Linked DNA regions of Prochlorococcus marinus str. MIT 0917. The protein of the gene in region 1 binds, or shares a complex with, the protein of each later gene. Links are inferred from orthologs where the notes say so. Each region holds a gene or a part of one and is shown in the gene's direction. Other genes may lie near its edges. The genes, in order: hisF and hisH.

What was found.
Region 2: the proteins of hisF (region 1) and hisH are in contact, whole or in part, in a crystal structure (PDB 6RU0), measured with the Thermotoga maritima proteins. The link is inferred for Prochlorococcus marinus str. MIT 0917 from one-to-one orthologs. Residues at the interface, in WP_004080486.1 of Thermotoga maritima: Met1, Leu2, Ala3, Arg5, Ser40, Glu41, Asp45, Glu46, Ala70, Glu71, Ile73, Asp74, Ile75, Pro76, Phe77, Asp98, Lys99, Ser122, Gln123, Glu161, Thr195, Leu196, Asn247, Arg249, Glu251; in WP_004080484.1 of Thermotoga maritima: Asn15, Arg18, Arg22, Arg117, Leu118, Pro119, His120, Met121, Gly122, Trp123, Asn124, Asn134, Gly135, Tyr136, Tyr138, Val140, Tyr158, Glu180, Lys181, Ser182, Ser183, Lys184, Ile185.

The regions. Positions count from the first base shown.
Region 1 is NZ_CP114784.1:1,799,300-1,802,598, forward strand. What follows is about bases 67-3,035. They hold hisF (imidazole glycerol phosphate synthase subunit HisF), read left to right. Parts: upstream 67-1,150; coding sequence 1,151-1,921; downstream 1,922-3,035. Other genes in these bases: chlG (chlorophyll synthase ChlG), read right to left, coding at 67-859; O5637_RS10080 (DUF2862 domain-containing protein), read right to left, coding at 875-1,123; ubiE (bifunctional demethylmenaquinone methyltransferase/2-methoxy-6-polyprenyl-1,4-benzoquinol methylase UbiE), read left to right, coding at 2,002-2,700; O5637_RS10095 (DUF721 domain-containing protein), read right to left, coding at 2,712-3,035. Also shown: more of chlG, read right to left, coding at 1-66; more of O5637_RS10095, read right to left, coding at 3,036-3,194; O5637_RS10100 (PspA/IM30 family protein), read left to right, coding at 3,268-3,299.
Region 2 is NZ_CP114784.1:633,987-637,249, forward strand. Bases 1-2,933 are described here. They hold hisH (imidazole glycerol phosphate synthase subunit HisH), read left to right. Parts: upstream 1-1,118; coding sequence 1,119-1,748; downstream 1,749-2,933. Other genes in these bases: O5637_RS03930 (GuaB3 family IMP dehydrogenase-related protein), read left to right, coding at 1-518; trxA (thioredoxin), read left to right, coding at 736-1,059; O5637_RS03945 (RsmD family RNA methyltransferase), read left to right, coding at 1,750-2,385; petG (cytochrome b6-f complex subunit V), read right to left, coding at 2,333-2,452; O5637_RS03955 (c-type cytochrome), read left to right, coding at 2,509-2,901. Also shown: more of O5637_RS03960, read left to right, coding at 2,934-3,263. UniProt on the Escherichia coli protein: IGPS catalyzes the conversion of PRFAR and glutamine to IGP, AICAR and glutamate. The HisH subunit catalyzes the hydrolysis of glutamine to glutamate and ammonia as part of the synthesis of IGP and AICAR.

The DNA.
Region 1 (3,299 bases):
CATCAAATTTTAATGGATCACGTAATAGCCATATGTCTTGAAATGTGATTTGAGGAATTATTAGCAAAACCAGAATGACAGATGCAAAATGTTGTCCTATCGCTATTAAAACTACTACCATCGCCAGCTGAAAGATATCTATCATTCCTGCGCTGATACGACTTGCATTTTTAATACCAAAAACAACAGGAAGTGATTCAAGTCCAAGGCTTTTATCCCCTTCCACGCTTTTAAAATCATTTATTACGGCAATTCCTAAGCCTGACAAGCTATAGGCAAGAGTAAGGAGAGCAGTTGTCCACGTTAAATGTCCAAATAGAGCCTGTCCAGCCCACCAGGGAAGAGCTATATAGCTTGCACCAAGTGCATAATTCCCAAGCCAGCCATTTTGTTTGAGTTTTAAAGGTGGTGCTGAGTAAATAAAACTTACAAATGAACCTCCCAATGCCAAAAGAAGGACGGAAGGAATTGTGTGATGTGCCCACAAATCTAATAAATAGGCAACTCCAAGACCGGCAATTAATAAAACCCAAATTTGACACTTTACTTGGAAAAGTGAAATTGCTCCTGAAGGTATTGGTCGATTAGGTTCATTTATTGCATCAATTTCTCTATCAAAGTAATCATTTATTGTTTGGGTATATCCAGTTAAGAGTGGCCCGCTCATAAACATGCAACTTATAGAAGCAAGAATGTTGCTTAGTTCCCAGTGATAATTACCACTGGCAGCTGCTCCACATATGACTCCCCATAACAAAGGAATCCATGTGATGGGCTTCATTAATTGCAAACGAAGCTTCCAAATGTTTGTTGTTTCAGAACCTCCTTTTATCCCAAGGAGTTGCCTAGCATCGCTCACTTTGTAATCTCAGGGTTAAGAAACTTCATCTTCGAAGAACCAATGTTTGCTTCCATCATTCATTTTAATTACCACACCAATGCCACCAATACCATCAGTCATCTTGTAATCGATTACAGTGCCTCTTGGATCCTCAGATAGTTGGTTGATCAAATAAGAAGGTATGCGATCTCTTACACGTTCAATATTGATCTTAATTTTTGAACCTATCCTTGCAAGGGAGGTTGGCTTAGCCATGGCATCAAAATGCTTAAGTTTGGGCAACCATAACAGTTCCCCTGTTTAAAAATCATGGTTGCTTTAAGATTGATCCCTTGTCTTGATGTTTCAAATGGACGAGTAGTAAAGGGCGTTAACTTTGTTGGCTTGCGTGATGCAGGTGATCCAGTTGAGCTGGGATGTAGATACAGTAAGGCTGGAGCTGATGAATTGGTCTTTCTAGACATAACAGCCACTCACGAGAAAAGATCAACTTTGGTTGATATGGTTAGACGAACATCCGAGGCAGTAACTATTCCTTTCACTGTTGGAGGTGGTATAAGTTCTATTAATGGAATAAATGAATTATTACGAGCAGGAGCTGACAAAGTAAGTTTAAATTCCAGTGCTGTTAAAAACCCTTCGTTGATTTCTCAAGGAGCTAATCGTTTTGGATCTCAATGTATTGTGGTCGCAATAGATGCAAAAAAGAACAAAAATATTCCCAATAAGTGGGACGTTTATGTGAGTGGTGGACGTAATAATACTGGTTTGGATGCGATTGAATGGGCAGAAAAAGTATTTGAGCTAGGAGCAGGAGAAATCCTATTAACTTCCATGGACGGTGACGGAACTCAAAATGGGTATGACATAGAACTGACTAAATCTATTTCTGAAAAGGTTCCAATTCCAGTAATAGCTTCAGGAGGAGCTGGTTGCTTGAGACACATTAAAGAGGCTTTTACTCTTGGGAAGTCTTCAGCTGCTCTCTTGGCATCCCTTTTGCATGATGGACAATTAACTATCAGCGAAATAAAAGAATATTTAATTAAGGAAAATTTACCTATCAGACCAATTGAATGATTAATATTTTCACTAAAAGAGGTAAAATAAATCTCTCCACATTAAGCTTTTTGTGCGAGTAAAGAATTTCTTAGATTTATATGAGGCCTGGTAATACTAAAGCTATAGAGGAAATGTTTAATTCAATTTCTTCAAAATATGATTTTTTAAATGATATATTTAGCTTCGGATTGCATAGATTTTGGAAAAGTCGATTGTTGGATATTCTTAATCCAATTTCGGGAGAAAAATGGATAGACATTTGTTGTGGAACTGGAGATATGTCAATACTTTTGGCTAGATATATGAAGAATTCTGAAAATATTATCGGGATAGATTCAGCTTCTCAATCATTATTAATTGCGAGAGAAAGATCTAAGCAAAATTATTCTTCAATTGAGTGGATAAATGGTGATGCTCTAGAGATAAATCTAGCATCACATCAATTCGATGGACTTTTAATGGCCTATGGCTTAAGAAATCTTTCCAATTATAATCTAGGACTTAGAGAGGCTTTTAGAATTTTGAAACCAGGAGGAAGAGCAGGGATACTGGATTTTAGATCTTTTGAAGGATTTTCAATACAAGGGTTATTCCAGAAAATTTATTTAAGTTTTTATGTGGTTCCAATTGCATCTCTTTTCGGTTTAGGAAAAGAATATTCATATATAAAAAAAAGCTTAGTTAATTTTCCTTCAGGTGAAAAACAAATTCATTTGGCACTTTCTGCGGGCTTCAAAAAAGCAAAATACAAAACATTAGCAATGGGACAAATGGGGATTTTATTACTTGAAGCCTGAATCAAAATCGTTCAATTTATTGTCAATTCTTTTCTTCTACAAAAACTGCATTTACCCCACAATTTAACTTCTCCCTTGGGAGAAGGCACTTTGCAAAAAGGACAATTTGCGATTCCATTTTTATCAGTTCTACTTGGATGATTTTCCCATATTTCTTTTTCACTTTGTCCAGTAACTAAATCATGAGGATAATGTTGTCTAATGCGAATCTCTTTTATTTGATATCCATATGATTTTAAAGATTCAATTAATTCTAAACGGTTGTATTGTAGCGCCTGTCTCCACTGCGGATGACTTGCTCCAATCGTTAAAACTTTATTGTGAATGTTAAGTGGTGTGCAATTCAATGCGAGTTGCTCCCCAGCTATTTCTATCCAATCATGAATAAGTCCACCGACGTTACCTTCCCACGAAGACTTGATTTCTTCCAAGCATGCATAAATTGACTGCTCTCTTCTTGCTTTTGTTTTATGCTTTAAATCTTCTAAAATCAATTTTAATTAGACACTATTGGTAAGTTAGTGCTTAAATCTAGCTAATATTTTTTAGATTGCATAAAAGATCTTAATGGGATTATTAGATAGGTTAAGTCGCTTGAT
Region 2 (3,263 bases), 1.2 Mb from region 1 along the record:
TTGGGCCTGGAGCTGCATGCACCTCAAGAGGAGTATTAGGTGTTGGCATCCCTCAAGCAACTGCTATCTCTGATTGCGCTGCAGCAAGGGATTATTTTCAAAAAGAAAGTGGGAAATATGTTCCGATTATTGCTGATGGTGGAATTATCACTGGTGGTGATATTTGCAAATGCATAGCTTGTGGTGCCGACTCAGTTATGATTGGTTCCCCAATTGCAAGATCTCAGGAAGCACCTGGTAAAGGTTTTCATTGGGGCATGGCTACTCCAAGTCCTGTTCTTCCTAGAGGGACCAGGATTAAGGTTGGGACAACAGGTAGTTTAAAAAGTATTCTTTGTGGACCTGCAATTCTTGATGATGGAACACACAATTTACTAGGAGCAATAAAAACCTCAATGGGGACTCTAGGAGCGACGAACATAAAGGAAATGCAACAAGTTGAGGTAGTTATCGCACCCTCTTTGTTAACAGAAGGAAAGGTTTACCAAAAAGCACAACAGCTTGGGATGGGAAAATAAAAGCTACCGAAAGATTTCATAATTAAATACAATGGTTAGAATTGAGTAGTGAGAGCCTTTGCTCTCACACTCCTCACACAAAAAATACCCGACTTGTTCGGGTTTTTCTTATTAAAAAGGACGCAAATCAATATTCAAACTTCGTTTAAAAATGGCAGCAAAAGTTTTTATAGGCAAAATACAATTGTTATGATCTAGTTCTTAAGACTTCTAAGGTATGTCCACAGCTTCTGCAGTAACTGATTCCTCTTTCGAACAAGAAGTCCTCCAGAGCGATGTTCCTGTTTTGGTTGATTTTTGGGCACCTTGGTGCGGACCTTGCCGAATGGTTGCTCCAATTGTTGAAGAAATCTCAAAAGATTTCGAAGGCAAAATAAAAGTTTTCAAATTGAACACTGATGAGAACCCTAATGTTGCTAGTCAGTATGGAATTAGAAGCATACCAACTTTGATGATCTTTAAGGGAGGTCAAAAAGTAGATACTGTTGTCGGAGCAGTTCCTAAAGCCACCCTTTCTGGAACAATCTCTAAACATCTCTAATATCGATTAAAGAACTTAGTCTTTTAGGTCCTTATATAAATGATTCAAAGGTAAATCTATTGGCAAAAATTGGATTAATAGATTATGGAATGGGTAATCTTTTTTCCGTTCAACAAGCATTTAAAAGGTTGAATCAACCTTTAGATATTATTCGTGATATCAAAGCACTCAACTCTTGTGATGCTTTAATTCTTCCTGGGGTTGGTGCTTTTGATCCAGCAATGAAGAATTTAAAAAAGACTGAACTAGTACCTTTAATAATTGAGTGGGTAAATAATGGTAAACCGCTAATTGGAATTTGTTTAGGATTACAGCTATTATTCGAGACTAGTGATGAGGGTTCCTCAGAGGGCTTAGGAATTTTCAAAGGTCATATTCGGAGATTACCTCAAGAAAAAAATGAGAGGATTCCGCACATTGGTTGGTCTCCGATAAACAAAATAAATGATTGTCCTATTATAGAAAATCATCCTGATTCAAATTGGATGTATTTCGTCCATTCTTACTCAGCTTGTCCTTTAGAACCAAAACAAACCGTAGCCACAACAAAATTTGGTAAAACTGATTTCTCATCTATGGTCTGGCATAAAAACACTGGTGCATGTCAGTTTCATCCCGAAAAATCAGGAGTTGCAGGACAAAAACTTATTTTTAATTGGATTAATTGGTTGAAAAAAAATAAATTTTAGTTTGAAAGGGAAACTTAAACTAATTTCTGGGAAAAGGATAGAAAGTCCTTCATCCCAAAAGACAAGGCCAACCTCCTCAAGAGTAAGAGAGGCACTAATAAATATTCTTGGGAACAAACTTATAGGCACAAGTTGGCTAGATCTTTGCAGTGGAAGTGGAGTAATGGCATGTGAGGTTCTTCAACAAGGAGTAAAAAGAGTTCTTGCGATTGAAAAGCAGAGGGAAACGGCAAAAATATGCAAAAAAAACCTTATTGATGTATCAAATACTATTAACAGCTCAATCCATATTGAAGTCATATGCACTGAATTGATCTCATTCCTCAAAAAGGGTCCAAAAAACAAGAAAATTGATTTTGTTAAAGATTGCCTAATTCCTGAACAAAAATTTGATTATGTTTTTCTTGACCCTCCTTACGAATCTGGATTATATGAACTTTCTCAAGAACTTTTATTGTCTAAACAATGGATTAAGGAATCAACTACTTTGATATGTGAATGCTCGTCAAAAACTATGCCAAGAATACATAATGGGTGGAAATTAAATAAAGAGAAATTTTATGGAAACACCTCTCTTCTTTTTCTTATTCCCAATCAGGCATTGAACTGCTTCGACGATACTGATTCCATGCACTAACAAAAAGGCCTAATAATGTTATGGGAACTAGTCCAAGAACAATCCCACATAGCAGAGGCTCAATCATTGGCTCGCATACTTCATGATTACTAGTAACAATTCTTTCATGTCAAAGAGGTTTTAGTGAATACTCCGTCATCAAAAGCATTAATTAATCAGGAGCAAAAGATTAGCTCTTGGCGAATATTTTTATTATCGATAGTCACTATTGCCTTCCTTATTCTTTTCTGGAGAATTGGTGACTTTAAAGAAGATCCTTTCATAAATGAAACATTATCTATTCAAGGTGAAGCTTTATCAGGAAGCAAATTATTCAAAATCAATTGTGTCGGTTGCCATGGGATATCAGCTCAAGGTTTTGTAGGACCCGATCTCCATGAAGTGACTCAAGAAATGAGTGATAAAAAGATTATTAATCAAGTTATTCGAGGATTGACTCCACCAATGCCAAGTTTTGAAATCGAACCTCAATCAATGGCAGATCTATTGGCGTATATGCATTCACTCAATAAATAGTGGCTATAAAAAAAGATCTCAAAGTAGTACTTGTTGAACCCGCAGGACCAATCAATGTTGGGAGTGTGGCAAGACTCTGCGAAAACTTTAGTGTTCATGAATTAAGACTAGTTTCTCCTAAATGTGATTATTTAGCTAAAGAATCGAAAAAGATGTCTGTCAAAGGATTGAAGATATTAGAAACAGCAAAAGTCTATAAGGATCTAAATTCAGCGCTTTCAGATTGCTCAAGAATTATTGCCACTTGCGGAAGAAAAGAACATGGAGAAATACCACTTAATTCAAATAAAGATGCCTTGAGCTGGGCTCTTAAATCAGAAAGAGAAGAGACAATAGCTTTTGTATTCGGAAGAGAAGACCGG